One region of the Mesorhizobium sp. P2_F5 genome, then DNA from elsewhere that is predicted to be linked to it. Evidence: riboswitches for the same ligand, from Rfam matches in the RefSeq annotation. Region 1 holds a riboswitch; each other region holds the start of a gene.
What was found. Region 1 has a riboswitch for thiamine pyrophosphate ahead of AC1DYO_RS26805 (YkoF family thiamine/hydroxymethylpyrimidine-binding protein). Riboswitches for the same ligand answer to the same signal wherever they lie in the genome.
Positions count from the first base shown of each region.

Region 2: another riboswitch for thiamine pyrophosphate. It lies ahead of thiC (phosphomethylpyrimidine synthase ThiC); the one in region 1 lies ahead of AC1DYO_RS26805 (YkoF family thiamine/hydroxymethylpyrimidine-binding protein).
Region 3: another riboswitch for thiamine pyrophosphate. It lies ahead of thiB (thiamine ABC transporter substrate binding subunit); the one in region 1 lies ahead of AC1DYO_RS26805 (YkoF family thiamine/hydroxymethylpyrimidine-binding protein).

Region 1 covers NZ_JBFUEY010000024.1:49,219-59,374, reverse strand. The annotation lists gene AC1DYO_RS26840 (hypothetical protein) at 1-24, opposite strand, end outside; gene AC1DYO_RS26835 (hypothetical protein) at 212-508, shown strand; gene AC1DYO_RS26830 (DUF982 domain-containing protein) at 524-826, opposite strand; gene AC1DYO_RS26825 (DUF1236 domain-containing protein) at 1,038-1,367, shown strand; gene AC1DYO_RS26820 (hypothetical protein) at 1,457-1,672, shown strand; gene AC1DYO_RS26815 (DUF2934 domain-containing protein) at 1,757-1,996, shown strand; gene AC1DYO_RS26810 (hypothetical protein) at 2,133-2,498, opposite strand; TPP riboswitch at 2,692-2,804, shown strand; gene AC1DYO_RS26805 (YkoF family thiamine/hydroxymethylpyrimidine-binding protein) at 2,795-3,403, shown strand; gene AC1DYO_RS26800 (ABC transporter permease) at 3,665-4,501, shown strand; gene AC1DYO_RS26795 (ABC transporter ATP-binding protein) at 4,498-5,280, shown strand; gene AC1DYO_RS26790 (ABC transporter substrate-binding protein) at 5,277-6,281, shown strand; gene AC1DYO_RS26785 (tetratricopeptide repeat protein) at 6,329-7,276, opposite strand; gene AC1DYO_RS26780 (LexA family transcriptional regulator) at 7,412-8,074, opposite strand; gene AC1DYO_RS26775 (hypothetical protein) at 8,154-8,525, shown strand; gene AC1DYO_RS26770 (GcrA cell cycle regulator) at 8,608-9,285, shown strand; gene AC1DYO_RS26765 (DUF6456 domain-containing protein) at 9,569-10,156, shown strand, end outside.
Region 2 covers NZ_JBFUEY010000025.1:36,047-46,202, reverse strand. The annotation lists gene AC1DYO_RS27145 (SDR family oxidoreductase) at 1-226, shown strand, start outside; gene AC1DYO_RS27140 (GcvT family protein) at 289-2,742, shown strand; gene AC1DYO_RS27135 (hydroxymethylpyrimidine/phosphomethylpyrimidine kinase) at 2,945-3,739, opposite strand; gene AC1DYO_RS27130 (thiamine phosphate synthase) at 3,730-4,335, opposite strand; gene AC1DYO_RS27125 (thiazole synthase) at 4,332-5,105, opposite strand; gene thiS (sulfur carrier protein ThiS) at 5,109-5,306, opposite strand; gene thiO (glycine oxidase ThiO) at 5,275-6,276, opposite strand; gene thiC (phosphomethylpyrimidine synthase ThiC) at 6,273-8,108, opposite strand; TPP riboswitch at 8,212-8,328, opposite strand; partial or broken gene panD (aspartate 1-decarboxylase) at 8,437-8,882, opposite strand; gene AC1DYO_RS27100 (beta-ketoacyl-ACP synthase III) at 8,948-9,931, opposite strand; gene AC1DYO_RS27095 (adenosylmethionine--8-amino-7-oxononanoate transaminase) at 9,928-10,156, opposite strand, start outside.
Region 3 covers NZ_JBFUEY010000010.1:49,352-59,507, forward strand. The annotation lists gene AC1DYO_RS16380 (ABC-F family ATP-binding cassette domain-containing protein) at 1-1,717, opposite strand, end outside; gene AC1DYO_RS16385 (thiamine diphosphokinase) at 1,719-2,378, opposite strand; TPP riboswitch at 2,607-2,721, shown strand; gene thiB (thiamine ABC transporter substrate binding subunit) at 2,765-3,772, shown strand; gene thiP (thiamine/thiamine pyrophosphate ABC transporter permease) at 4,011-5,606, shown strand; gene thiQ (thiamine ABC transporter ATP-binding protein) at 5,603-6,364, shown strand; gene AC1DYO_RS16405 (M48 family metalloprotease) at 6,701-8,107, shown strand; gene AC1DYO_RS16410 (caspase family protein) at 8,141-10,156, opposite strand, start outside.

The DNA of each region.
Region 1 (10,156 bases):
GCTTGGTTTTCTGCGGGGATCCATGATTGCCTCCTTGGGTCGGTGCTTGGGGCCGATGCTTGCATCGAGAATGTGGAACTCGCCGCCGGCAAGCAGGTTCCCGAAAACCGGTCCACTTCGCTTGGGAGCCACTTGGGGACCGCTTGGGGGAACCAATTGCCGCCAGCCTGCATTTGCCAACAGGAAGACGATTCCAGACGGAGACCGGACAATGAAGATCTTTGTTTTCTTGCCGTGCGCGCTGCTGGCGCTTGCCGGCCCCGCGGCCGCGCAAGACAGCGGCGAGGGCGCTCCTCCCGTGCCTTGCCAGGCGCAGCCCCAGGATGGCCAACAGCAGCCTCCCGCCAATGACGGCAATGGCAATTCGAGCGCCGATCTTGGTTCTTGCGGCGGCGTGCTGCAGCCGCCGCCCAGCGGTGACCAGGGCATGACGCAGCCGCCGCCGGATCAAGGCAAAACGCCGGTGATCAAGCCCGGCGAGGTGCCTGTGCAGCCGCCGAAGCAATGATCTCGTTTGAGGTCTCTACAGTGTGGGCCGGGGCCGGCCAGTTTTGGCCAGGCGAAGCGCCGTCACCGGATCGATGCCGGTCCAGGCAATGCCTGCCGCCTCGGCAAAGGCGGTGAAGGCCCGCCGCGCCTGGTCCTTGGTCAGGTGTCCAGCCCTGGCCATTTCGCAGGCCCTCAGTGCCGTGTCATAAATCTTGCCGCGTCCGGCCTGCGGCCATTCCTTGAGAGAATTCTGCATCTCGGCCAACGTCGCGATGTCGCGTTTGAAGCCGGCGCCGACCGCAATCGCCACCGGAACTTGGAGCCGCATATCGTTCATATTGAAGGTCTCCTGAGGGATCGTCTTCAATGCGAATCATGCCGATGCGGTTCCAGCTGACATGGCCGGCAAGCCGATCAATTTAGTCTCCGCTTGCGGAACAAGACCGTACCGGCGGCGTTTGCCTCCAGGAGCCCGCCAGCTCGATCTGTGCTGTTTTCGCCTCGTGCGGGAACAAGGCGGAGCTCACCAACAACGACAGGAGACGAAGATGAAAACCGTCCTTATTCCCGCCGTCGCCGGGCTTGCCATGATCGCCGGTCTCGGTGTTGCCGCTGCCGACGAAGTCATTGTCACGCAGCCGGCACAACGGCAGGTGATCGTCACCCCCGAACAGCGCACCGTCGTACGCGAATATGTGCATAAGCACCCGCTTGCCTCGATCAACCTCCTCGGTGTCGAGTTGAATGTCGGCTCCGCCTTGCCGGACACGGTCGAACTGCAAGAGGTGCCCGATGTTCAGTACAGATACGCCGTCGTCGACAATCATACCGTGTTGGTCGACCCCAGCACGCGCAGGATCGTCGAGGTCGTCGAGTAGTTCCGACGAATAGAACCATCGTCGATAATCTGGCCCTGCCGTTCTTGCGAACAAGAATGGCAGGGTCGAACCGGGAAAGGAGCATTGCCATGTTGCCGCATGTCGAAACCCCGAGCTCCGCCAATGTTGCGGCGTGTTGCGACAAGTTGCTGGCCGAGCGCAGTACGGCGCTGTTGTCGATGCAGGAAGCAATCGCGGTCCTGCGCGAGCGCACCGGCACCGATCGTTCGGACGCTGACCTTGCCGGGCTGATTACCAAGAAAGCAGCACTGCTTGGCGTAGCGGTCGTTTCCGATCGGCGCTGAGTCATTCAAGACGCCGGCTGAATTTTCGGCTAATGTTTTCGTGGAATCTGGACCAACCGATCGGACCCAACCACGGAGGCTTAAGTGACGGACGACAGACAGGACCGCATTCGCCAGCGCGCACACGAGATCTGGGAACAGGCAGGCCGCCCCGAAGGTGCGCATCAGGAGCATTGGGATCAGGCCGCGGCCGAGGTCGACGGCGCAGCCGCCAAGCCGAAGAAGGCGGCGAAGAAGGCTGTTGCGAAGCCCGCCAAGGCAGACGCCAAGCCAAAGGCCGCGAAGCCCGCCACGGCAAAGTCCGGCAAGGCCAAGTCAAAATAGCGCAAGGGCTGAATTCGCCCGGGGGGTCATCCTTGGCGCCCGCCGTTCAGGCGCGCCCGAGCCTCTCAACCTGACGAATTGCGGCTGCAATGGGCAGCGCAATTTGTTTTGTTTGGCGACAAGGCGAAACAGCGTCTCATGCCTCCCAGGCATAACTCGACAGCGCAAAGCGGATGCCAGCTTCTGTCATGGCCAGTTCGCATTCGGTGATCTGGCGCAGGTGCCGCAGATAGCGCGCCACCGTTTGCGGCAGCCAGCCGGCGCAGGCCTCGACATAGGCGCGGCTATGAACGAGCGTGCCGGTCGACAGCCTTTCATCCTTCTCGGCAATCACCTTCAGATACTGGCGGATGAAACGAATGTCGTCGGCGATGTCCTGGCTGGCCATTCGCCATGCTCCGGCAACGCGTTCGCGCTGGTCGAGCGACAAGAGCGATAACAGTGGGGGTGACAGCAGCGGGCGGGAGAGGTCGGCGAAGGCGGCATGGTTCGCTGTGCTCACGGAAAACCCCTTGTTGAAAGCAACTATCGTACGTTATGTACGAAATCCAGTCAAGCGCATCGCGTACAATTTGAACGAATTCAGCTCCCGAATGATGCGACTTTTCCTCAAGGCAAGAAACTTGGCCCAACACACTTCGCGATGACAGCCGAAAAAATACGCTTCCCCAATCGCTCGAACAGTGCTTTAACCCGCTCATCCACAGGGGTGCTCCGTATGGTCGGGGCTGAGATGAGGGCGGCAAGCCTTCGGACCCTAAAGCTGATCTGGATAATACCAGCGGAGCGAGGCGGGCGATGTTTTCCGGCGCACAGATTTCCCTTTATCCCATGACCGACGATTTCGTCGGCGTCATCCTTGGCGCGCTCGGCGCGCTCGATCCCTGGCGCGACCGGTTGCGGATCGAGACCGACGACATCTCGACGCTTCTGGTCGGGCCGCCCGAGGTGCTGTTCCCGGCCATGCGCGACCTGTTTGTGGCGGCGGCCAAAAGCGGCAAGCACTGCGTGCTTTCGGCTGCGGTTTCGCGTGGCTGTCCGGGCGAGCCCGACGATCCGATCTGCCGCTCCGACGAGACCGGCGGCCCCACCATTCCCTTGGACGAGCGCAAGCTCGCTGCGATCCGCGCCGTGCAGGCGACGCCATCGACAGACCAGCCGGTGGCGGCGCAATTCTCGCTCTATGTCATGGGCACCGGCGACCACATGGACGAGATCTATGGCTGCATCGATTTCCTGAAGCAGTCCGGTGTCTTCGAGCGCTCGAAAAACTTCTGCACCAAATTACGCGGCGATGCCGGCGCGGTGTTTGCCACGCTTAACGAAGCCTTCTGCCGCTTCGGCCCGGGCGCCGGCCACGTCACCCTCGACGTCACCATTTCGGCGAACAGCCCGAGCGCCGTCTGAGCCGCGGCTCAAGCGTCGTTCGTCGAGGATATTGCCGTGGCTGTTTTGCCCAACCCATCGCGTGGCGGAGATGCCTCTGCCTCTGACTTCTCAGCACAGAGAGGAGAGGAGCCATTGGCGATTGGCGACGACGGCGATGCCGGTGAATCTCCCCCTTTGAGGGGGAGATGGCCGGCAGGCCAGAGGGGGTCCCAGCGCGTGGAGCGCCGACGTCCTTTTCGCGTCGGCAGGGCGTGGGCGCTCTACGGTCGGCGACCCCCTCTGTCGCCTTCGGCGACATCTCCCCCTCGAGGGGGGAGATCAGCCGCCGCTATCGCCAAGACAGCACCCGCCGCCATCGCCTTCGCCCTGATCCTTGCAGCCTGGGAGGTCTACGCCCGCTATGGCGGCGTCGCCCCCACCATGCTGCCGGCGCCGTCCCGCGTGCTGCTGCAGGCCTGGGAGAATCGCGCCGCCCTTGCCGAAAACACGCTTCCCACCATCCGCGCCACATCAGCCGGCTTTGCCTGCTCGTTGGTCGCTGCCTTCGTGCTTTCGGCGCTGGTCGATTTTCTGGCCCCGCTGCGCCGCGCGCTCTTTCCGCTGCTGATCGTCAGCCAGACCTTGCCGCTGGTGGCGATCGCGCCGCTCATCGTGCTGTGGTTCGGCTTCGGGTTGATGCCAAAAATCCTGCTTGTGGCGCTCGTCACCTTCTTCCCGATGATGGTGGCGCTGGTCGAGGGTTTTGCCGCCACGAGCACGGAGATTTCGCAGATGCTCGCCGCCATGGGGGCGGGGCGCTGGCGCATTTTCTGGCTGGCGCGGCTGCCCTCGGCGCTGCCCTATTTCTTCGCCGGGCTGCGCATCTCCATCACTTACGCCGTCGTCGGCGCGATCTTCGCCGAATATGCCGGAGCGGCGAAAGGGCTGGGCATCTACATGCTCAACGCCAAGAACAATTTTCGCCCCGATTTGGTGCTCGCCGCGGTCGCCGTCAGCGCCGCGCTCACGCTCATCTTGTTCGGCATTGCCGTGCTCGTCCAGCGTCTCGCCATGCCTTGGGAAAATGCGGGGAGCGATAGCGACGACCGAAAGCGTTCGGGAGAGAGCCGCCAATGAAACGGCTCGAGCTCCGGGACATCAGCAAAAGCTTCGGCGCGCTCGAGGTGCTCGCCGGCATTTCGCTTCACGTCGCGGCCGGCGAGTTCGTCTCCATCCTCGGCCCCTCCGGCGCCGGCAAGTCGACGCTGTTCCAGCTGCTCACCGGCGCGCTGAAAGGCGGGGGAGACATGCGCTTCGACGGCGCGCCCTTGGATGGCAGCCCTTTCGCCTTCATGCCACAGCGCGACGCATTGATGCCGTGGCGGCGCGTCATCGACAATGTAACGCTGGGGCTGGAAGTCCAGGGCGTGTCGCGACGGGCCGCCCGGGAGCGAGTCGCGCCGCTGTTCGCCGAGTTCGGCCTTGCCGGTTTCGAGCGAGCCTGGCCGGCGGAACTCTCCGGCGGCATGCGCCAGCGCGCCGCGCTTCTGCGCACCGTGGTGCAGCAGCGCGACATGCTGCTGCTCGACGAGCCCTTTGGCGCGCTGGATGCGCTGACACGCGCGGCCATGCAGCGCTGGCTGGAAGGCATGTGGCGGCGTCATCGCTGGACGGCGTTGCTGATCACCCATGATGTGCGCGAAGCCGTCTATCTCTCCGACCGCATCTATCTGATGTCGGCGCGGCCGGGCCGCATCATCGGCGAGATCGCCGTGCCGCTGCCGCGACCGCGTACCACAGGCAGCGATGCCGCGCGCCAAGCCGCCGCACTCGAAGCCGAAATCCTCGACACGCTGCTCAATCCCGGTGCCGACCGAGCGTCGTTCCCGCAGACCGCTCAAAGGAGATCATCATGACTGAATTCACCCGCCGGCAAGCCTTGCTGCTGACGCTGGCTGCCGGACTGCCGCTTGCCTCGCGCGCTCATGCGGCTGTGCAAAAAATCACCGTCGCGCTCGACTGGACGGTCAACACCAACCACATCGGCCTGTTCGTTGCCCGCGAAAAAGGTTTTTACGACGAGGCCGGCCTCGACGTCGAAATCCTGCCCTATGGCGATACCGGAGCCGGCACGCTGGTTGCCAACCGCATCGCCAATTTCGGCATTGCCGGCGTCGGCCTGTTCACCCAGCGCGCCGCCGGCGCCGATCTCAAGGCGGTCTACGCCGTGGTGCAGCAGGAGACCGGCCGGCTGGTCTTCAACGCGGATCGCAGCGAGATCAAGAGCCCCAAAAATCTCGACGGTCTGACCTATGGCGGCTTCGGCAGCGCCTGGGAAAACACGCTGATTTCGACCATCATCCGCCACGATGGCGGCAAGGGCAGTTTCGAGACCGTGACGCTCGGCACCTCGGCCTATGAGGCGCTGGCCAACGGATCGGTCGACTTCACGCTAGAGGTCTCGACCTGGGAAGGCGTCGATGCCGAACTGAAGGGTATCAGGCAGCGCAACTTCCGCTATGCCGATTATGGTGTGCCCGACGAGCACACCACTGTCATCGCCTCCAGCGATACCTATCTCCAGGCAAACCCGAAAGCGGCATCGGCCTTCGTCGAGGCGACGCGGCGCGGCTATCAGTTCGCCGTCGATCATCCGCGGGAGGCTGGCGACCTGTTGATCGCTTCCAACAAGGATGCGCTGACCGACCCGGCGCTGATCCACGCCTCGCTGAAGATGCTGGTCGATGGGCACTTCCTCAGAAGCGAGGCCGGCGCCATCGGCACTATCGACAAGGGCAAGATCGAGGCGATGGGCGGCTACCTCTTCAGTGCCGGCATCCTGCTTGACGCTGATGGCAAGGCGCTGAAGGAACGGCCAGATTTCGCGGGCTATTTCAGCAATGCGTATCTGGGGTAGGGAGCAATCTCCCTGCCGCCAAAGGTGAGATGCCTGAGAGCTCAGCCTCACTTCGCCCCGAGGCTGAGCGCTTTCTTGCGATCGGCCTCGGCGCGGATGGGGTTGCCTTTTGCCTCCCAGGAGCGAGCTCGGGCGCCATAGACATCGGCATAGGCCGGATTGATGCCTGCCGCCTGATCATAGTCGATGATGGCCTGGTCGTGGTCGCCCTTGTGCGCCCAGGCGAGACCCAGTGCATAGTAGGCATCGGCCAGCTTGGGATCGAGGTTTACCGCCTTGGCGTAATCGGCGATAGCGCGGTCGTCGTCGCCCTTGTTGAACCAGGCAAGGCCCCGGCCATAATAGCCATAGGCACCTGTCGGATCGAAGCTGATTGCCTGCGTGTAGTCGGCGACGGCGCGATCGTAATCGCCGCTTTGCCCCCAGGCCGCGCCGCGGGCGTAATAGGTATCGGCCTGTTCTGGATCAATGCTGATCGCCTGGGTGTAATCAGCGATGGCGCGCTCGTAATTGCCCTTGGACGACCAGGCGGCGCCTCGGTTCTGGTAGACGTTGGCGCCGCCAAAACCGAAGCTGATCGCCTGGTTGAAGTCGGCGATAGCCCGGTCATTGTCACCCGTGTTCGACCAGAAAACGCCGCCATTGTAGTAGGCAACGGCAAATCTCGGATTGATGTCTATCGCACGCTCGTTATCGGCGATGGCGCTGGCGTAGTCGCCTTTTGCCGCCCAGGCGTAGGCGCGCTTGAAGTAAGCCATCGCCCGTTGGTCGGAGCGCCCGGCCTTGTCCTCGATGATGTGGGTGCAGGCTTCGATCCGCCGGGCTGGGTCGGCCGGATTGCCAATGCAGGCCGCATAGGTGAAGCCGGCTGCCAGGGCAAAGATGCCCCGGACATCCACGACAACGAGACCCGCCAGCAACAGCAGCAACGGTGTCCGCCATTTTCGAACCAGCCGGATCAACCGGCTCTCGGCCGCGCCTTCCGCGCCTGTCATTTGCCGGTTCTCCCCCGAAAACCATTGAGCCTCTGCCAATGGCTGGCAGCCGCTCGTCATGCAAGCAGAAATTGTCGCGTCAAGGAAGAGCAATCGCTACGATGAATGCAGCAACCCAAGTCCTGAGCCCGCCCCTCACATATCGATCATCGAGCGCTTCACCCGCCCGATGATGGTGATGGCGCCTTCCAGCGCCGGCGGCGGGATGTCCATGTAGGAGGCCGGCTGGAAGGGCGGGTTCTCGTTGGGGCGATAGCGCTTGTAGGTGGCCTGGCCGCTTTCGTCCGAAATGACGTAGCAGCCATTGGTCACCAGCCGCTTGTCCCTGAGGTTGACGAAGATGATCGAATCCGGCGGCGAGATCTTGTTCATCGACGGGCCGTCGACGCGCAACGCGATCCACTGGCCCTGCTCGAGATCGGTGGTGGGGATGGTCGGATAATCGCTGAGATTGGCCACCATGTCCTGGCTGCCGAGTTCGCCGGCGCTGATCCACGACACGATAGGCACGTCGACCGTGGCCAGCGACGGCATCGGGATCTGCCGGCCCGTTTCGTCGAAGCCGAAATGGCCGCCCGCAAGGCTGCCGCCCTCGCCATTGAACAGCAGCCAGCCGGGATCGACGCCGAACAGGCGGCCATATTTCTCGGCTGCCTTGCGCGACAGCGGCCGGTTGCCGTTCTCGTGGCTGATCAGCGTGTTCTTGTTGATATCGCGCAATGCCCGCGCGGCATCGCTCGGCGAGGCATAACCCGCCTCCGCCCGTGCCTGCTGCAATCTGTGCCTCGGTTCCTGCATCGTACAAATTGCCTGAAATTATCGTCCAATACGTACGATTTTGCTTGCGTACGTTTCGTACATATCGTACGCTTAGCGCATGATCGAACAAACCGCAAGCGTTTCCGCAGGCATCGTCAGCTTTCTCCAATCGTCCGGGCTGTCCTCCTCCCCGGTCCGGACGCAAGCCGGGGCTTTTGCCCCGGATCCGGTCGACCTCCCCCTGTCGATCGGAACGGCCGGAGCCGTTCCTCTCCCGGCTCCGGCCACCTTTTTGCCCGATGGCACCAGCGGCGCGCCGGGGGCTGCTGCCGTCGGGCAGGGCATCTCCTGCATCCGCACGGAAGACGGCACCGTCATCCTGTTCGACCGGCTGACGGGCAGGGCGGTGTCCGGCCTCACCAAAGCGGCGGCCGAAGCCGCGTTGCGGCGCCTCGCCGCCGACTCCCTGCCGGCCGCCAGCACCGCCTGACCACAGCGAACCAGACGCTTTGAACCTTTGTGCGGCCTTCGTACCGGGCCGCTTGCCTTTGCGCGCAATCAATGGATCCGACATGACTGCCTATACCGACACCGAATTGCAGGAGATCGCCGTCTGGCTCAGGGATGGCCTGTCGGCCACCAGGATCGCCGTCCGCTTTACGGCGCTGCGCGGCAGCCCGGTCTCGCGCAACGCCATCATCGGCATCGTCCACCGCAACAGCGCCCTGAAGACCATCGGCTTTGCCAATCCCAAGGGTGGCAGGTCCGGCGGGAGACCCAGGAAGAATGCCACAGGGAAGACTGCGGCCAACGAGAATACGGCCGGGAAGAATCAGCTGAGCAAGCCCGCAAGGCAGGCCGAAGTTTCGAAGCAGCCCGTCAGACCGGTCACCAAACCGACCCGTCAGCCACCGGCCAAGTCTATGCCGCCGACCCCGCCGGCGCGTTCGATCCTGGGTGAGGGGCGGCTTGTGGTGGATGGCGAAATCTACCGCTTCAAGCTGCCGGCGCCGCGCCCCGCCGCCATCGGACGCCAGCCGCATGTCGCCGCCATGCGCTTCATCGACTGCCTGTTCAACCGCTGCCGCGCGCCGCTCGACCTGACGCTGGAAGAAGACCCGGAGAAAGATGCTCCCGGCAGCCGGCCGGGGCTGGAGATGCTGTGCTGCGGCCTGCGCACAAGGGCGCTGAAGAGCTACTGCGCCTATCACCAGGCGCGCTTCCACCGGCCTGTGGTGGAGACGGTGTAAGCACTAGTGCACCGAGGCGCAACGCATCGGTGCCGGTAGACTGGCGATGAGTAGCGATAGGTCGACGGGACAGCGCCCCCTCTGTCCTGCCGGACATCTCCCCCACACGGGGGGAGATTGGCAGCCTCGCCGCAGCGCTCAGTCCTGCAGCATTCGAGATTGGCGAAAGCCGGCGCGACATCCGATCTCCCCCCTCGTGGGGGAGATGCCCGGCAGGGCAGAGGGGGGCGCGAAGGAAAGCCGGCCTTTCCAGCTCAACAATTCACCCCACAAGGATCATCCGATGAGCAAGAAAACCGCACAGAAAGCCAAACCACCAAAGCTGCCCAAGGACGAGGCCGAGCAGGTGCGCATCCGCCGCGAGATCGGCCATGATTTCGCGCTGAAGGATGATCGCTTCGGCCGCAAGCGGCTGAGCGCTGGCACGCAAGAAGCGCGTCGCGTCTATGAGGTCTCCAATGGCGGCTACACCGCCACCGGTGGCGTCGTGCGGGTGCGCAATGTCGATCCGCTGGTCGGCATCACCTCGCTGACCCGCCAGCAGCGCGAGGCCGGCCAGCGGTTTCGCGATGATTTCGAGCGCGCCTCGCGCGACGGGCTGCGGCCGATGCTGTGGGAGGAGCGCGTCGATGCCAGCCGGATCGGTGGCGGCATTCCCGACCGCGTGATCAACGCCGGCCGCGCCTATACCGGCGCCAGTGCCGCATTGGCCCACTGGGAACTTGCCGACACGGTCCGCAACATCTGCCTCGAGGGCCAGTCGGTGAAGGCGCTCGCCGAGCGTACCGGCGAGGGGCGGGATGTGGTGGTGAAGCTGCTGAAGGTCGGGCTCGACCTGCTGGCCGTGCACTACGGGATGATGCTGATGCGG
Region 2 (10,156 bases), on a different contig from region 1:
CGCGCGCCATCGCGTGCGGGTAAACGCGGTCGCACCCGGAACAGTGACGACGGCGATGGTCGAAGCGGTTCCGGACGATGTCCGCAAAAGCTGGCTGCAGAACATCCCAATGCGCCGGGAGGGGGACCCATCGGAAATCGCTTCCGTGATCGCATTCCTTCTCTCCGACGACGCAAGCTATGTCACCGGCCAGATCATCGGCGTGAATGGTGGCTCGATCATCTGACACTCGCATTGTTGGTGCCTGCTGGACCGCCGGGCCGAACGACAAAATCAAGGGCATGAGTCATGAATATTCCTTCCAAGGCTGACGTCGTGATCGTTGGCGGTGGGGTCGCCGGGTGCTCGATCGCCTATCACCTTACAAAGCTCGGCATCACGGATGTGGTGCTTTGCGAGCGCCGTCAATTGACGTGCGGCACCACTTGGCATGCTGCAGGCTTGGTCACTCAGCTGCGCGCAACGCAACGCATGACCGAACTGGCGAAGTACACTGGCGAACTGTTCGCTCATCTTGAGGAAGAGACCGGTCAGGCAACCGGCTTCAAGCGAAACGGTTCCCTGCGCGTTGCCACGACCTCCGCACGCTATGAAGAACTTGCCCGGGGCGCTTCCATGGGCCGCAATTTCGGCTTGCCGGTCGAAGCGGTGACAACAGGCGAAATCAAGGAACGTTGGGCTCCCGTCAACATCGAGGGGATCGTCGGCGGTTTCTGGTTCCCGCACGATGGCCAGGTCAACCCGGCCGATGTGACGATGGCTTACGCGAAAGGCGCCCGCAGCGGAGGCGTGCGTATCATCGAGAACCTGCCGGTCACACGCATCCTCGTTGAGAATAGCCGTGCTGTGGGGGTAATGACGGAGCACGGCAGGATCGATGCGCGCACCGTGGTGATCTGCGGCGGAATGTGGTCGCGCGATCTGGCTGCCGAGATCGGGGTAACCATACCGCTCCACGCGGCTGAGCACTTTTACGTGGTCACCGAGGCAATTCCCGATCTGCCACGCAATCTTCCCGTTATGTTCCTCGGCGACGAGTGGACATACTATAAGGAAGATGCCGGAAAGCTGCTCGTTGGCTTTTTTGAGCCGGTTGCAAAACCATGGGGTCAAAACGGCATCTCGAGGGACTTCTGCTTCGACGCGCTTCCAGACGACATCGACCACATCGCGCCGCATTTGGAGACCGCGGCCGGTCGCGTGCCGCTGCTGGCGCAAACTGGCATGCAGCTGTTTTTCAACGGACCCGAAAGCTTCACCGCGGACGGCCGTTATCTGCTCGGCGAGACGGCTGAAGTTTCTGGCCTGTACTGCGCCACCGGTTTCAATTCGCTCGGTATCCTGTCGTCGGGCGGGGTGGGAAAGTCGCTTGCTTCCTGGATCCGCGATGGTCGGCCGCCGGTCGAACTGATTGATGTTGATGTGCGTCGCACACAAAGCTTCCAGCGAAACCGCAAGTACCTAGAGCATCGTACCGTGGAGACCCTGGGCCTCAATTTCGATATGCATTGGCCGGGCCGGCAGTTCGTCTCCGCGCGCGGCGTGCGGCGCTCGCCCTTCCATGACCGGCTGGTCGCGGCGGGTGCGTTCATGACCGAAACGGCGGGCTGGGAACGGCCTGGGTTCTTCGGCACCGCCGAAGAAGTCGCCAACATCGAATATTCTTACTATCGCCCAAGCTGGTTCGCCAATGTCGGTGCCGAATGCCACAACACGTCACAGAATGTGACACTGTTTGATCATAGCTGTTTCGTGAAGTACCGGGTCGAGGGTCCCGACGCGCTCAAGACAATGAATTGGATCTGCGCCGGCGACTGCGATGTTGGTATCGGTCGCGTCGTCTATACGCAGTGGCTGAACGAGGCTGGCGGCATCGAGGCTGACGTCACGGTTACGCGCCTGGCGGAAGATGCATTCCTCATCGTCACGGTGGCGGTCTCGCAGCGACGCGATCTGACGTGGTTCAAAAGGCATCTGTCAGAAGGCGCTCACGTACATATCACAGATGTCACCTCGGGCTTGCCAATGATTGCGTTGATGGGCCCAAAGACGCGTGAACTGATGTCGCGCCTGTCGCCGGACGACTTCACCAATCAGGCATTCCCCTTCGGCACGAGCCGCGAAATAGATCTTGGCTATGCGCGTGTACGTGCGAGCCGGCTGACGTTCGTCGGTGAACTCGGCTATGAAATCTATGTAGAGAGTGAGTTTGCCGCGCATGTCTACGAAGAGATCATGAAGGCCGGACGAGATCTGGGGCTTCGACCCGGCGGCTTCTTCGCTCTGAATTCCCTGCGCATGGAAAAGGGATATCGCCATTGGGGTCATGACATGGGCGAGGAGGACACGCCCTACAATGGTGGTGTGGGCTTCGCCGTCGCGCTCGATAAGCCCGGTGGCTTTCTTGGCCGGGATGCTCTCGTCAAGCAGAAATGCGACGGGCCGATCAATCGCCGACTGGTTCAGGTAAAGCTCTCGGGCGGTCCAGACATGCCGATGCTCTATCATCACGAGCCGCTTGCGCGCGATGGCAACCTGGTCGGCTCCATTACATCTGGAGCCTACGGACACCGAATTGGCGCCTCACTTGGGCTCGGCTATGTGAATAATGCCGATGGCGTGACCAAGGAGTGGCTTGCCGCTGGAAAATGGGAGGTCGAGATTGCTATGGAGCGTCACCCTGTGGAAGTTCAGTTGGGGCCTTGGTACGATCCGCAGAACCATCGCGTGCGTAACCAATAGCACTACCCGGCGGTCTTTCTACAGCACGGGCTGTCCAGGACCACACAAAGGACCGGCGCCTTTGTTGGTGCCGCAAGGATGCAATCTCGGGTGAAAAATAGGCTGCGTCGCCGGATCAGCCGTCGCCGGAAGCGATCGGAAGTGTCGTCCCGGACTCATGATATATGTCGGATCAAATGCCCTTTTGATAGCTGCCATCGCCTCAATCGCAGAGCCGTGCCCCAAACAAAGCACCGTTATTCGACTTCTTCCCTTGGAGCTTCTCGAAAACAAACAACTTGCCTTCGCGCACGCCGTCTTCGAGTGGGCTCGCTTTCGCCATATGCGCCGCAATCGCACTGGCCAGCATGCATCCCGTCCCGCGCATCGACGTAGCCAGACGCGGTGTGTCGAAGCGGACTGGTTCGTGATCGGAGCGCAACAGAACATCGGTTGATCGAGGTCCCGATGCATGGCCGCCCTTGATCAGCAGGGCCTGCGCTCCGGCGTTCAGCAATTCCTGGCCTTGCCACACCGCGCTGTCTTCATCCATCGCCAGTTCCGAGCCAACAAGGAGCGCCAGTTCGATGAGATTGGGCGTGACGAGACGGCAAAGCGGCATCAGACTGCGCTTCATGACGGCGATGGCATCTGCTTCCAGCAACGCCCGGCCTGAGGTCGAGGCGAGCACGGGGTCGAGGATTGCCGGCACCTGCGGATTCTCGCGGAGCACGCCGGCAACGGCAACAACGATCTCGGCCGTTGAGAGCATGCCGATCTTGATGGCTGCCACCGTGTTGGCCTGCAGCGCGGCGCGCATCTGATCGGCCACAAGATCGGGCTGCGAAGGATGGATTTCCATGACGGCTTCGTGCGTCTGCACCGTCAGCGCGGCAACGGCAAGACAGGTGCGCACGCCAATCGAAGAGATCGTCTCGATGTCGCGCGCAATTCCGGCTCCGCCGCTGGAGTCCGACCCACCGACGACGAGCACATAAGGGTCTCGCCTCAGCGCCATCGGCCTGTCTTTTCGATCCATTCTCGCGTGCGCGCTTCGGGGTCGTCGTTCAGCGTGATGTCGGTGACCACCGCCGCGCTGTCCGCGCCAGCCGCAAAGACACCGTCGAGCCGGTCCGGGTTGAGACCACCAATGGCGACCAGGGGAATCGGTGCGACCCGGCGCTTCCACTCGCTGATCCGTTCGACCCCTTGCGGCGCCCACTTCATGTTCTTCAGGATGGTCGGATAAATCGGGCCGAGCGCGATGTAGTCGGGCCCGGCGGCAACAGCGATTTCCAGTTCGACATCATCATGTGTGCTCAGTCCAAGCCTTAGACCGGCTGCCCGAATCCGCGCGAGGTCGGCGGTTTGCAGATCCTCCTGGCCGAGATGGACGAAGTCGCAACCTTCCTCGATCGCCAGCCGCCAGTAGTCATTGATGATGAGTTGGCATTCGTGTTGGGCGCAAAAGGCCTTCGTCCTCTGGATTTCCGCGCGCAAGCCGGCCTCATCCATGGTCTTGATGCGAAGCTGCACCAGCTTCACGCCGAGCGGCACCAGCCGTTCGATCCAGGCAGAGCTGTCGACGATCAGGTAGAAGGGATCGAGCTTCATGAAAAAACGGCCTTGCCGATCATCGGTGTCGATGGCACGGCGAGGTCGCGCGGTTCGAGCATTCCCGAACTGAAAGCCTCACGACCGGCGTCGACCGCCTTGCCGAAAGCACGCGCCATGCCGACCGGATCGGCCGCCTTGGCGACCGCCGTGTTCAGGAGCACGGCGTCAAAGCCGAGTTCAATGACGGTGGCCGCGTGCGACGGCCGTCCGAGCCCCGCATCCACGATCAGCGGGACGTCAGGGAAATGTCCGCGCAGCGAACGCAGCGCCGTGATGTTGACCGGCCCGAGCGCCGAACCGATCGGTGCGCACCACGGCATCAAGACCTTGCAGCCCACCTCCAGCAACCGCTCGGCGACGACAAGGTCATCGGTGGTATAGGGGAATACATCAAAACCGTCCTCGCACAGGATGCGGGCGGCTTCGACAAGGCCGAACACGTCTGGTTGCAGCGTGTCGTGGTTGCCGATCACTTCGAGCTTGATCCAGTTCGTACCGAAGACCTCACGCGCCATTTTCGCGGTCGTGACCGCTTCCCTGGCGGAGTGACAGCCGGCAGTGTTGGGCAGGATTCTGACACCCAGCGACCGGATCAACGACCAGAATTTTTCGCCGGCCCTGCCGCCTGCCATCTCACGGCGCAACGAGACCGTCACCACCGACGTGCCCGACGCCTTGACCGCCTCGGCAAGGATGGTCGGCGAACGATATTGAGCGGTGCCGAGAAGCAGACGCGACGGAAGCTCGGTTCCATAAAGCTCGAACATGGTCTAGCCTCCCTGCATGGGTGAGAGGATTTCGATCCGGTCGCCGTCGCTCAACTGGAATTCCGCCCGGTTGGCTTTGTGCACGAGGTCGCTGTTGACGGCAGTGGCGAGCCAATCGCCCTCATAGTCGAGCGCGGCAAGCAGCTCCGCCAGCGTGGTGGCGGCAACCTCATGCGCTTCGCCGTTGACCATCAGTTTCATGAGCAGGTTCCTTGGGTCCGTCTTGATTGAAAACCAGGTCGACAGCCTGGCGCGCCATGGCGGGGGCGAGGAGAAAACCGTGGCGATAGAGCCCATTGATCGCGACGGTGTCTCCGCTCGTTTCGACGCGGGGCAGGTTGTCGGGAAAGGCCGGACGAACGCCGACACCGGTTTCAACGATCTCGGCCTCGCCAAAGGCCGGATGGAGGGCATAGGCGGCACCCAGCAGCTCCATCATGGAACGCGCCGTGACCGGCCCGCCGGACTGGCTCTCAATCATCGTCGCGCCGATCATGAACTGCGTGTCGGCACGCGGCACCGCATAAAGCGGAAAGCGCGGATGCAGCAGCCTGACCGGGCGCGACAGCGAGACATCAGGCGTGCGCAGGATCAGCATCTCGCCGCGAACGCCGCGCAGCCTGTCATCGGCTGCTGCCAATCCCGTGCAGTCGATCTGACGATCGAAACCGGAAACATGCCCGGCGTCGGCGCCAAAGTGGAATTCGACACCCATGGCGGCGAGCTTGCCTTGAAGTGCCGCCATCGCCTGGCGCGGGTCGAGATGAGCCTCATCGGGAAACAGCAATCCGCGCCGGAAGCGGCCGGCGAGGCCGGGCTCCAGGATCGCAATTTCGTCTTCATCGACACGCCGATGCCCCGACGTGCGACTGGCGAACCGGTCAAGCTCACCGGCATCACGCGGCATGGCCACGACCAGTGTTCCGGCCCGTGTCACCTGACCCGGCAGCACCGCATCCCACCAGTCGGCAGCGTCACGTCCGAGATCCAGCACCGGCTGCTCGGCGCTTTCACGCTCGCACCATGGCGCCAGCATGCCGCCGGCGAACCACGATGCATTGCCGCCAACACCATGCCGGATCTCGGCGACTGTGACCGTCGCGCCGCGGGCGGTGAGTTCGAAGGCCGCGGTGAGGCCGGCGACGCCGGCCCCTTTGACCAACACCCTCATGATGGTTTCGGCGCCTCTGGCATGAGTGCTACGCCGGTCTCGTCAGCCGGCATGTAGAGATCGCCACCCTCACGGTATTTCGCCGCCATCGCCGCCATGCCCTCCTTCTGTGCTTCGGCGCGAATGTCGTGGGAGATGCGCATGGAGCAGAATTTCGGTCCGCACATCGAGCAGAAATGTGCCACCTTGTGCGCCTCCTTGGGCAAGGTCTGGTCGTGGAAAGAGCGCGCCGTTTCGGGATCGAGCGACAGGTTGAACTGGTCCTCCCAGCGGAACTCGAAGCGCGCGCGGGAAAGGGCATCATCCCTGACTTTCGCTGCCGGATGGCCCTTCGCCAGGTCGGCGGCATGGGCGGCGATCTTGTAGGTGATCACGCCAATCTTGACGTCGTTGCGATCGGGAAGGCCGAGATGCTCCTTGGGCGTGACGTAGCAGAGCATGGCGGTGCCGAACCAGCCGATCATGGCGGCGCCGATGCCTGAGGTGATGTGGTCATAGCCCGGCGCGATGTCGGTCGTCAGCGGTCCAAGCGTATAGAAGGGCGCCTCGCCGCAGACAGCGAGCTGCTTGTCCATGTTCTCCTTGATCTTGTGCATCGGCACGTGGCCAGGCCCCTCGATCATCACCTGGCAATCCCTCGCCCAGGCGATCTGCGTCAACTCGCCGAGCGTTTCCAGTTCGGCGAATTGCGCCGCGTCGTTGGCATCGGCGATCGAGCCGGGACGAAGGCCGTCGCCGAGCGAGAAGGACACGTCATAGGCGCGGCAGATGTCACAGATCTCCGCGAAATGCTCGTAGAGGAAGCTTTCCCGGTGATGGTGCAGGCACCATTTGGCCATGATCGAGCCGCCGCGCGAAACGATACCCGTGACCCGGCCAACGGTCAGCGGGATGTAGTGCAGCCGCACGCCGGCGTGGATGGTGAAATAGTCCACGCCCTGTTCGGCCTGCTCGATCAGCGTGTCGCGGTAGACCTCCCAGGTCAGGTCCTCGGCAATGCCGTTGACCTTTTCGAGCGCCTGATAGAGCGGCACCGTGCCGATCGGCACCGGTGAATTGCGCACGATCCATTCGCGGATGTTGTGGATGTTGCGGCCAGTCGACAGGTCCATCACCGTGTCGGCGCCCCAGCGGATCGCCCAGACCATCTTTTCGACCTCTTCGGCCATCGACGAGGTGACGGCGGAGTTGCCGATGTTGGCGTTGATCTTGACCAGAAAATTGCGGCCAATGATCATCGGCTCGCTCTCGGGATGATTGATGTTGGCTGGAATGATCGCTCGTCCGCGTGCCACCTCGTCGCGCACGAATTCCGGCGTGACGAAATCGGGAATGGCCGCGCCGAAGCTTTCGCCGTCGCGCGGCAGCTTGCCGCGCAGGACCTCGCGGCCGAGGTTTTCGCGGATTGCGACGAACTCCATCTCGGGCGTGATGATGCCGGCGCGCGCATAGGCGAGCTGTGTCACCGCCTTGCCGGCCTTGGCTCTGAGCGGCCGGTTGCGAATGGGAAATTCCGGCGTCAGGCGCTCGCCTACCGCGAATCCATTGTCTTCCGGCCGGACATGGCGGCCGTCATAGGCTTCGACATCGCCCCGCGCCTTGATCCATTCATGGCGAAGCCGGGCGAGGCCTTTTTCGATGCTGGTTTCGACAGTCTGGTCTGTATAGGGACCTGACGGATCGTAGACGATGACAGGCGGTTCGCCCGCCGTAGGATGGACGGAGATTTCGCGCATCGGCACCTTGATGTGCGGATGGAGGACGCCAGGCTTGTGGATTTTCCGTGAGGCAGGCAGCGGTCCCGTTGAGACGGCTGGGGTGAGGGCATTCATCGTGAGGCTCCTTTGCTCATGCATTGGAGACCCAGTTCTGTGCCGGAAGGATGAAAAGACGCTTCTGTCGACCTGCCGAAACAGGACCTCGGGCGTAAACTCCCGCAAAGCGCTTGCACCGTCCCTACGCCAGTATGAACTGGATCAGGTTCAACGGGTCACTGCGCCGCGATAGCCAGCAGTATCTCAGCCCCTTGCCGGGACTCCCCTGGTGAATGTTTTCGAATTGACCGAGCCGACACTGCTTTGTCAAGCGCATTTCCACCTGCGGCGGTGATCGGCGACTAACGAACCCCCGCGCAAAGCACGGGCAAATATCGAGAGGAAGTCACGCGCCGGAGACCAGCGCAGGAATGGCCAAAGCCTCATTCGCCTCGTCAAGGATCGAGAAGCTGTAACGCCCATGTGCGTCAAGATCGACGGAGTAGCTCAGGCGATCGAGCATGTGATTGTCCTGGTCGAAGGTGATGATCCGCGGCTTCAACGAGGTGATTCGTCCAGGTAGATGGAGTTGCAGACAATGATCTGGTCGTCTGGCTGGCAGGCGCGGGCCGCCGCCCCGTTGAGAATGCAGCATCGGGAGCCGCGTTCGCCCAGAATGACATAGGTCGAAATCCGCGCACCGGAATTCTTGTTCCATATCTCCACGACTTCCATCGGCAGGATCCCGGCTGCCTCGCAGTGGTCAGGGTCGAGTGTTATCGAGCCGTGGTAGTCGAGGTTCGCTTCGGTGACGTGGATGCCGTGCAGCTTACCGGCGACTATTTTTCGCATTGGTCTTGTTTCCCATCATCATGGATGACTTGTCCCGCCATCCTCTGGGCGGCCGGGTCGCCCCGCTAAATTCCAACGACGAGGGCGCCGCCGCTGAGACCCGCGCCCGCGGCCGTCAGCAGGATTTTCTCGTCCGGCCGAAACGGCTGCGTGCGATGGGCGAGCGACAGCGAGAGCGGAATCGTCGCAGCAGAAGAATTGCCGTATTCGACGATCGTCTTGACGATCGCTTCATCCGCAATGCCGAGGTTTCGCCCGACCGCATCGAACATGCGGGCATTGGCCTGGTGCGGCACGAACCGGTCGATGTCTTGCGGCCGCATGTGGGCGGCAGTGAGCGCGTCCTGAGAACAGGCAGTCATCATCTCCACGGCCTTGGCGAACACTTCGCGGCCATCGGTGATCGTCATCCGGGTCTGCTCGAGGTCGAGGCCGTCATGGAACGGATTGTTGCTTCCTCCCGCGGGTATCTGGATCAGGCCGTAGCGTGAGCCGTCGGAATCCACCGAAGCGCCGAGAATGCCTCGATCGGCATCATCGCAAGGACCGATCACCACCGCGCCGGCGGCATCGGCAAACAACACAGCGCTTGCGCGCTCGGCCGGGTTGATGCGGCGGCTGAGGATGTTGGCGGCAATCACAAGGGCTGCCTTGCCATGCAGGCGGGTGAAACCGTCGGCGAACATCAGCGCATAGATGAAGCCAGCACAGGCGCCGGTCAGGTCGATCGCGCCGGCGCGGCAGAGCCCGAGCCGATGCGCTACCAGGGGTGCGCTCGGCGGCAGGAGGTGATCGGGTGTCGAGGTGGCGAGCAACAACAGGCCGATGTCTCTCCGGTCAATGGCGGCGCTCGCCAGCGCCATGTCGCCCGCTTGCGTGGCGAGGCCCGACAGCGTGTCTTCGTCGGTTGCCCAGAAGCGCGAACGAATTCCGGTGCGCCGCTCGATCCAGCCGGGTTCGAGGCCGAGACGGTTTTCGATTTCCGGGTTCTCGACCTTGCGCGACGGCGCATGATGGCCAAACCCGAGAATGCGCGACGATCTGCTCATGGCCTCGAGCCGAAGCGGTCGCCGGCCTCCTCGATGGCGTCATAGAGCCCGTCCAGTTCCTCGCCGGTGATGCAATAGGGTGGCAGAAGATAGAGGACATTGCCAAGCGGACGCACGAGCAGGCCGCGCTCGAGGAAAAAAGCGCGTAATTTCGGCCCGATCTCGGCCAGATAACCGGCCGAGCCGGTGCGCAGATCGAGGGCCGCGATCGTGCCGGTCGTCCTG
Region 3 (10,156 bases), on a different contig from region 1:
ACGAGGCCGGGTCGCGCTCGTAATAAGCAGGATCGGCGATGTTGTTCTCCAGCCGTGAAATCGAGGCCGTCACGGCTTCGATCTTCTTGGGCAACGATTCCAGTGCGAATTTCTGCTTGAACGACAGTTTCTTCGCCGGTCCCTTTGGCGCTGCCGGTTCGCTCTTGCCGGCTGTCGGCGTCTCACCATTCTCGGCCTTCGGCCGCGCCCTGCGGTCGTCGAGCCGGGTGCCGCCGCGCTGCGCCAGCATGTCGGAATAGCCGCCGGCATATTCGATCCAGCGGCCGCCACCGTCCGGCGCGATGATGCTGGTTACGGTGCGGTCAAGGAAGTCGCGGTCGTGGCTTACCAGGATGACGGTGCCGGCAAAGCCGGCGACCAGTTCCTGCAACAGTTCCAGCGTCTCCATGTCGAGATCGTTGGTCGGCTCATCAAGCACCAGAAGGTTCGCCGGCCGTGCCAGAACGCGCGCCAAAAGCAGCCGCGCCCGTTCGCCGCCGGACAGCTCGCGCACCGGCGTGCGCGCCTGTTCCGGCTTGAACAGGAAATCCTTCATGTAAGAGACGACATGGCGCTGCTCGCCATTGATGACGAGGTTTTCGCCGCGCCCGTCGGTGAGATATTGCGCCAGCGTCTCGGCCGGGTCGACCGACTCGCGCTTCTGGTCGAGCGTGGCGATCTCCAGATTGGTGCCGAGCCGCACCGAACCGGCGTCGGGCTTCATCTCGCCGGTCAGCATCTTCAACAGCGTCGTCTTGCCGGCGCCGTTCGGCCCGACCAGGCCGACGCGATCGCCGCGCTGGATGCGGGTCGAAAACCCTTTGACCACGGTAAGGTCGTCAAAGCTCTTTTCGATGTTCTTGGCCTCGATCACCAGCTTGCCGGATTCGGCGGCGTCGCTGGCCACCATGGTGGCCGAGCCTTCGGCGCCGCGATGGCCGCGAAAACGCTGACGCATGGTCTGCAATTCGCCAAGCCGGCGCATGTTGCGCTTGCGCCGCGCGGTCACGCCATAGCGCAGCCAGTGCTCCTCGCGCACGATCTGCCGTCCGAGCTTGTGCTGCTCGCGCTCTTCCTCTTCCAGCACCAGGTCGCGCCATTCCTCGAAATGGCCAAAACCCTTGTCCAAACGGCGGGTCTGGCCGCGGTCGAGCCAGACGGTGGCGCGCGAGACGCGTTCGAGGAAGCGACGGTCGTGCGAGATGACGATCAGCGCCGACGAGGTGCGGACAAGCTCCTCTTCCAGCCATTCGATGACAGACAGATCGAGATGGTTCGTCGGCTCATCAAGCAGCAATATGTCGGGCTCGGGCGCCATGACACGGGCGAGAGCGGCACGGCGCGCCTCGCCGCCGGAGAGGTCGTTGGGGTTCTCCGTGCCAGCGAGGCCGAGATGCTCCATCAGATATGTGGCACGGTAGGGATCGTCGCCCGGCCCGAGTCCCGCCTCGACATAGGCACGCACATTGGCAAAGCCGTCCATGTCGGGCATTTGCGGGAGATAACGCACCGTCGCCGAAGGCTGGCGGAACACTTCGCCGTCCTGCGGCTCGATCAGCCCGGCGGCGATCTTGAGCAGCGTCGACTTGCCGGAGCCGTTGCGGCCGACCAGTGCGATCTTGTCGCCGGCGGATGCCGTGAGTTCGGCGCCGTCGAGCAGTGGTGTACCGCCGAAGGTCAGTTTTATCCCGTCGAGGTTGAGAAGAGGCGGGGCCATGTCAGCTTTCAGGCAAGGGATAGGGATGAGCGAGCAGCAGCGCGCGGCCATGACCGAGCGCGATTTCGAGCCGGCCCCCGGTCTTCTGTGACTTGACCTCGTTGGAGATGGTCAGCGACGAGCCGAAGGCAACCTCGACATGGTCGAGCGGCCATTTGGCGCCGGCCACGGTGAGGCCCGAAAGATCGGAGAAGCCGAGCACCGAAAACAGCGTGCCATCGGCATAGTCGAAGCTGGCCTTGCCGGGCAAAAGGGGAACGCCCTCCTGCGCGCCGCTGGTCAACAGCACTTTTGTGCCGGCCTCGGCCAGCCTCAGGCTGAGCGCCAGGTGCAGATACGCATGGTCGGCGCGCTTGCCGCCGAAAGCGCCGGCCAGCACCAGGCTGGTGGCGCCACGCTCCAACGCCGCTGCGATCGCCAGTTCGCCATCAGTCTTGTCTTTTTCGGGCGGAAATACCTGGCGCGGCACTGCGGCGAGATCGGCGGGAAGGTCCGCCGGCACGGAATCGAAGTCGCCCACCCATAGCTCCGGCATCAGGCCAAGCAGGCGGGCATGGCCGATGCCGGCGTCGGCGGCGATGACGCGCGTGCCTTCGACCTGGCGGTCGAGCCGCGGCGTGCGGACGAGATCGCCGCCAAGCAGGATGGTGAATGTGGTCATATCCGGTGGCCCTTACCAGCCCCGCCGGCGAAACGGAAGGCCGAGCCGCGCTGCTGCTAGATCAGGATGACGTTTGGTTGAATCTTCATCCTGATCTAGCTCTTTGCTGGAGCATGATCTCCGGACAAAACGGTTCCCGTTTGTCCGAGAAAACCGGTTCCCACTTTTCGGGATCATGCTCTGGCAAAGTTCCGCTTGCGTGGCACCTTGGCCGGGCCTATGTGTCGAAACGCTCTAACGGGGTGCCGGACGCGATCTTCGCGGACCGGCTGAGAGGCAGTCTCGCCAACCCGCTGAACCTGATCCGGTTTGTACCGGCGGAGGGATTAGACGCTTCGGACAGACCGGCGCCTCAATTCCTTTCAACACGAATGAAGGAGGCGCCGATGCGCATGTTTTTGTCCCGTCTTGTCCCAGCCCTGGGTCTTGCTGTTTCGCTTTTGGCAAGCCCTGCGTCCGCGCAGGACAAACTCACCATCTATACCTACGAGAGCTTCACCGCCGACTGGGGGCCAGGCCCTGCTGTGAAGAAGGAATTCGAAGCCGAATGCGGCTGCAGCGTCGACTTCGTCTCGGTCGCCGATGGCGTCGCGCTGCTCAACCGCGTCAAGCTCGAAGGTGCCTCGACCAAGGCCGATATCGTGCTTGGCCTCGACACCAACCTGACCGCCGAAGCCAAAGCCACCGGCCTGTTTGTCCCGCATGGCGCGGTGGCTGAAAACAGTGTGCCGGGCGGTTGGAGCGATGATACTTTCGTCCCCTACGACTATGGTTATTTCGCTGTCGTCTATGACACCGAAAAGCTGAAGAACCCGCCGAAGAGCCTGAAGGAATTGGTCGAGGGCGACGCCGCCGACAAGATCGTCATCCAGGATCCGCGGACGTCGACGCCTGGCCTCGGCCTGCTCCTCTGGGTCAAGTCGGTCTATGGCGACAAGGCGCCGGAAGCCTGGGCCAAGTTGAAGCCGAAGGTGCTGACGGTGACGCCGGGCTGGAGCGAGGCCTACGGCCTGTTCACCAAAGGCGAAGCGCCCATGGTGCTGTCCTACACGACGTCGCCGGCCTACCACATGGTGGCCGAGAACACTGAGCGCTATCAGGCGGCGTCCTTCGAGGAAGGCGAGTATCTGCAGATCGAGGTCACCGGCATCACCACCACGGGTGCGAAAAACCCGCTGGCGGCAAAGTTTTTGGCCTTCATGACCGGACCGAAGTTCCAGGACGTCATTCCCGAGACCAACTGGATGTTCCCGGCGGGGAAGACCGGCAAGCCGCTCAACCCGGCCTTCGACAAATTGGTCAAGCCGGCGAAGACCTTGCTGTTCAGCCCCGAAGAAGTCGCGGCCAACCGCAAGGCATGGGTGGATGAGTGGCTGACGGTGATGAGCAAGTAGCCTGTGGTAGGCTGATCGAAGATGATCGCTCTACGGCGCCCCCCTCTGTCCTGCCGGACATCTCCCCCACGAGGGGGGAGATTGGCTGTCATCGGCGATTTCGCCAATCGCCAAGGTTGCAGGAATGAGTGGGACGCGGAGATGGCTGATCTCCCCCCTCGTGGGGGAGATGTCCGGCAGGACAGAGGGGGGCGCGAAGGAACGCGACGCCCGCTAGAGATCCCTTGGGCGGTCCGGCGTGCAACGCTCTGATCCCCGCATCACCGCCGGCATCATCGCGCTTGCGGCAATCGCGCTGCTGGTTGGCGGCGCTTTCGCCGGCCTCATCCGCGAAGGCGCGCACGACCTCTCAGGCGCCGCGTCCGCCTTCGATCTCTATCTTCTGCGCGTCGTCCGCTTCACGCTTTGGCAGGCGGCGCTCTCGACGCTGCTTTCCGTCGTGCCGGCGCTGCTCGTCGCCCGCGCTTTGTCACGGCATCCGCGCTTCTTCGGTCGTGGCTTCATCCTGCAGCTGTTCACCGTGCCGCTGGCACTGCCGGCCATTGTCGCGGCGCTGGGCATACTGGCGCTCTATGGCCGCGCCGGCTATTTCGCCGCGATCGCCGGCCAAAGCTGGCCCGATATCTATGGGCTTTCGGGCATCCTCGTCGCCCATGTCTTCTTCAATCTGCCGCTGGCCACGCGGCTGTTCCTGGAGGCGCTGGGGACGGTGCCTGCCGATCAATGGCGGCTGGCAAGCCAGCTCGGCATGGGGGCGAGAGCAGCCTTCCGGCTGATCGAATGGCCGGTGCTGCGCGCATCCCTGCCGGGCGTCGCCGGACTTGTCTTCATGCTCTGCATCACCTCCTTCACCATCGTCCTCATCCTCGGCGGCGGGCCGGCCGCGACGACGCTCGAGGTAGCCATCTACCAGGCGCTGCGTTTCGACTTCGATCCGGCAAGGGCAGTCACACTGACTGTGCTGCAGATCGCGCTGACCTTTGCCGTCGTGCTGGCGCTGACGCGGCTGGGCGCCAACGTGACCGGCGACGCCAACCTGCCAGTGGCGCCGCGCCGCTATCTCTCCGCCGGAACAACTGAAACGGCGTTCAATGCCATCCTGATCGTGCTCGCCTTGCTGTTCGTCGCTGGGCCTATGGCGGCAACCGTCGCATCCGGCCTTGGCGCCGATCTCAGCCGGCTCGCCAGTGAAAGTGCTGTGCGCCAGGCGACGCTGACCAGCGCCGGTCTCGGGCTGCTGGCGGCGCTGCTTTCGGTGGCGCTGTCGCTGTCGCTGATCATGGCGCGCCGGGCGCTGGCCCTGCGCCGCCGTGGCGGCCGCTCGCTGCTCGAACATGCCACCGACAACGGCGCCGGTTTTGTCCTCGTCGTGCCGCCCATCGTCATCGGCACCGGCTGGTTCCTCTTGCTGCGCACGGTCAGCGATGTCTTTGCCATCGCGCCGGTCATGGTCGTCACCGTCAATGCGGTAATGGCGATGCCTTTTGCCATCCGCGCGATGCGTCCGGCCTATGATGCAGCGAGCGAACGCCACGAAAAGCTGTGCGCACAGCTCGGCATTTCCGGCTGGAACCGGCTGCGGCTGGTCGACTGGCCGTCGCTTCGGCGGCCGCTGGCCACCGGCTTTGCCTTCGCCATGGCGTTGTCGCTCGGCGATCTCGGCGTCATCGCGCTGTTCGGCAGCGATTCGGTGCAGACATTGCCTTATCTCCTGCTGGCGCGCATGGGCAGCTACCGCACAGCCGACGCCGCCGGACTGGCTTTGCTGCTCGGGGCGGTCTGCCTCGCCTTGGTGGTCGTCGCGGACTGGTTGGGACGTGGAGAAAGATCGTGAATTCCGCCAACAAAGGCGCGGCCGTTCGGCTGGACAAGGTCTCGTTCAGCTATGGCGAGGCGCCGTTCCTGTTCGATGTCGAATTCGCGGCGTCCAAGATCACCGCCATCATGGGGGCAAGCGGTTCGGGAAAATCGACCCTGCTCAATCTGGTGGCCGGCTTCGAGACGCCGCAATCCGGCCGCGTTCTGATCGGCGGCGCCGATGTCGGCGCTTCCGCGCCGTCGGCGCGACCAGTCTCGATGGTGTTCCAGGAAAACAATCTGTTTGCTCATCTCTCGGTCGAGAAGAATGTCGGCCTCGGCCGCTCGCCTTCGCTCAGCCTGACCGAGGCCGACCGCGCCGCAATCGCCGAGGCACTGAGCCGTGTCGGCCTTGCCGGCAAGGAAAAGCGCCTGCCGCGCGAGCTCTCCGGCGGGGAGCGGCAGCGCGTGGCGCTTGCCCGCGTGCTGGTGCGCGACCGGCCGGTGCTGTTGCTCGACGAGCCGTTCGCGTCGCTCGGACCCGCGCTGCGCGACGACATGCTCGACCTTGTGGCCGGCGTCCATGCCGAGCGGGCGATGACGGTGCTGTTCGTTACGCATCAGCCGGAAGACGCGCGACGCATCGGCGAGGACATTGTTTTTCTGGACAATGGCGGGGTTGCCGCAACGGGACTTGCCGCCGATTTTTTCGCTGGCACTGGCCCTGAAGCGTTTCGGCGCTATATCGGCGCAAGTTCGGGCGGATCACGCGATATTGCCCGGAAGCGGACATAATTTACGACCAAACCGGCTACAGGTGATGTGGCGCTTGCTTGCCATGGTCCAGCTGATGTGGCTAGGTCCGCCCAGTACTGGTCCGGCACGAGCCGTGATTTGCCCCCTACAGCGCCGCATCTATCCGGATGCGTAAAACGCTGTAGGTTTTTTGATTTGGGCAGGATTGCCACCGAAAAATTCGATTTTTCGCTGGCGCGGACCCCTGGGTCCAGGTCCTGCGCCGAGAGCTGAAGGGACGCCGTGCTGTCGACCGGCACTGACACTTTGAGACGCAGACCGCTGGTGCGCTTCCTCGCGCTGGCCGGCCTTGCCGTGGCGCTGGCCAGTTGCCAGATGTTCACGCCGCCCGAGGTACAGGAATCCGGCTTCCAGCCTTCCGACAGACCGATCACGGTCGACAATGTCGCCGCCAACAGCAAGCTCGCCGAACTGGCAAAGGCGCAGCATCCGCGCATCCTGGCCACTTATGGCGGTGAATATTCCGATCCTAAGCTTGAGCGCATGGTGGCCAAGGTCGTCGGCAGCCTGACCGTAGTGTCGGCCAATCCGACCCAGACCTATCGCATCACCATCCTCAATTCGCCCAACGTCAACGCTTTTGCCCTGCCGGGCGGCTATCTCTACGTCACCCGCGGCCTGCTGGCTCTGGCCAATGATTCGGCCGAACTCGCGGCCGTCATCGCGCATGAGATGGGCCACGTCACCGCTAACCACGGCCTGCAGCGCCAGCAGCTCGAGGCTGAGGAAGGCCTGGCGACCAAGGTGGTTTCCGATGTGCTTGGCGACAGCCCGACCGCCAAGGCGGCATTGATCCGCGGCAAGCTCAGGCTGGCGCAGTTCTCGCGCAACCAGGAGCTGGAGGCCGACGCCATTGGCATCAAGTCGATCGGCGAAGCCGGCTACGATCCCTATGCCGCCGGCCGCTTCCTGCAATCGATGTCGGCCTATACCGATTTCCGCTCGATATCAGGCGCCACCGATGCCAGCCTCGACTTCCTGGCCACACACCCCAACACGCCGCAGCGCATCGATCTGGCGCAGCGCCATGCCCGCCAGTTCGGCGCGCCGGGCGTCGGCACGCGCGACCGCGATTCCTTCCTGGCCGGCATTGACGGCCTGCTTTACGGCGACACTCCGGAAGAAGGCTATGTGCGCGGCCAGACCTTCCTGCATCCGGGGCTCGGCGTATCGTTCACCGTGCCGGACGGTTTCATCATCGACAATACGGCGGCGGCGGTGACGGCGACTGGCCCCGGCGACATGGCGGTACGGTTCGACGGCGTGTCGATCGACAAGAACCGCGCGCTGACAGACTATATCAGAAGCGGCTGGGTGGCCGGTCTCGACGAGACCAGCGTGCGCCAGGAGACGATCAACGGCAACGAGGCGGCGACCGCGCATGCCGGCGCCGATGGCTGGCAGTTCGACATTGCGGTGATCCGCGCCGGCGGCCAGGTCTACCGGCTGTTGACGGCGGCCCCCTCAGCCAGCACAACGCTCGACCCGGTGGCGCGCTCGGTCAGCGGTTCGTTCCGCATCCTGAGCCCTGCCGAAAAGGCGGCGCTGAAGCCGCTGCACATCCGCGTGGTCACCGTTCAGGCGGGCCAGACCATGGGCTCGCTGTCGGCGCAGATGGTCGGCGTCGACCGCAAGCTCGATCTGTTCAGGGTGCTCAACGCGATGTCGCCGGGCGCCTCGGTTTCGGCCGGCGACAAGGTCAAGATCGTTACGGACAAGTAGCAGCGCAGTCCGGTTCGATAGGTCTGCCCACCCTCAGAGATGGCTGTCAGTGTTGGTATCGGTGCCGCTGTCGCCATCGGTGCCTTCGCTGGTGCTGCTATCGGTCTCCTCACCACCACCAGGGTTTGCAGAACCGCGCTCGGAACCATTACCGTTGTTGCCGGCCCATGCGGCCCTGCCGTTTTGCTTCTGCACGGGGTTGTCCGGGATTGCTGCGGCTGTCCGCTTGCCTGCCTTCGGGGTCTTCGGTCTTGGCGCAGGTATATGAACCACCTTTATTTTCGTGATGATTTTTGGGGGCTGGACCTTGCACGCCGGAACCGCCAAGGCGACCTGCTTTGGGGTGCTGAGAACACCCAGGGAATACATCTGTTGCCGCTCGATCCCGGCTCTGAAGAAGGCGAGCGCGCGGTCCGGATCAGCTGGAACACCATTGCGACCTTCCATGAAGATCGATGCGAGATCGTTCATGGCATCGATATGCCCCATCGCCGCCGATTTGAGCAGCAAGTCCAATCCCTTGGCGGCATCGCGCTGGACGCCGCGCCCATTGAACAGGGTGCGTCCCCACGCGGTCATGGCGTAGGGGTCGCCCTTGTCGGATGCCTTTGAATAGAAGCGGTTGGCCTGGTCAGGATCCGCGGCCGTCCCTATTCCGGACGAGGCGATGGAGCCGAGTGCGAATGCCGCGCGGACATATCCTTTGTCGGCGGCCTGCTGGATTGCCTGCCTGGCCTCATCAACCTTGCCCGAGGCCAGCAACGCCCGTCCGAGTTGGTAACGGAAGTGGGCAATCTCTGGATAGGCCTTCACTGAGGCCTGGCAGAGCTCAACCGCGTCGTCGCCAATCTCGTTCGCTAGTCGGCCTGGGACAACGCCTTGCAGGTCGAGAGGTTCGCCCGCCGCCCGATCGCAGGGATCGACGCTTGGCGACAGCTTCAGCGTCGCCTGCTTCGATGCGTTGTCGGCACGGATCTGAAAGCCGATCTCGACGGGCGTCGCGGAGCCGATCTGCGCCTCGTAGCGCAATTTGTCGACATCGTCGGCCATCAGGCTCGATTGAGGCGACAGGATGCGGTCCGGCAGGGACAGCGTCCCCGTTGCCGGATAGCTTGCGAGCTTCAAGCTGATCGACGGGTCCTTGGCCGGGAAATCCAGCTTGAGCGGAACCGGGCCGATGCCGACGGGAATTTCGATGTCGCGGTTCTCGATCGCCTCGGCGGCGTCGGCGATACGAATGCCGCGCTCAACCACCGCCTGCTTCTGCTCGGCCGCGAGTGAGGCCACGAGCTGCTTGCCCTCGGCGCCCGCGCCGTTCCTGATCCGCAACAGCAGAACGCCCTGGGATTCGCCACCCCACTCGTTGTGGGTGGTGTAGGCCAGCGTATCCACCTGTTCCTGCCCACCCGCCAATTCGGGGGCGTCCATGCGCAGACGCGACAGGTCCTTACCATCGATCCTTTCGCCCATGGCCAAGGGCTTGCCATCAAGCGTCAGCCGTCCGAGTGCCGGCAGGCTTTCGATGCTGACACTGACTGCGCCACCGTCGACGTCAACCGGCGCCGGCAGATCCAGAGCGACTGGCCCGATGCCGGACGGCACGATTTTCTCCAGCACCGGCGGCAGCGCCGGGCGGTTGGCGCGGGGCATCAGAAAGACATCGTCGAGAAGCGAGGAATTTTCCCATGGAACCTGCTTGCCATCGGTAGCCTTGACCACATCGCGGCGCACGGCGGACATGACGGCCCTTATCTCCTGGTTCGCCGCCAACGCACGACGGGAGAAGGCGGAGGAAAATGGGCTGAGATTGCCGCTCCCGTCATAGGCAACGGCTCCCGGCTCGGTGGCAAAGGCGATCAGCGCGTTCTCAGAACCCTTCACCTGCGCCAATCCGCTACCGCTGGCGACGATCAGCTGGTCGCGAAGCCAATAGTTCTTGCGCGGAAAAGGATTGTTGCGGCAGGCGTCGAGGATAATCACCTGGATTTTCGATTTCGATCGCAACTGCAGCAACATGTCATCGAGCTTGATTGCCTGAACTTCCACGTC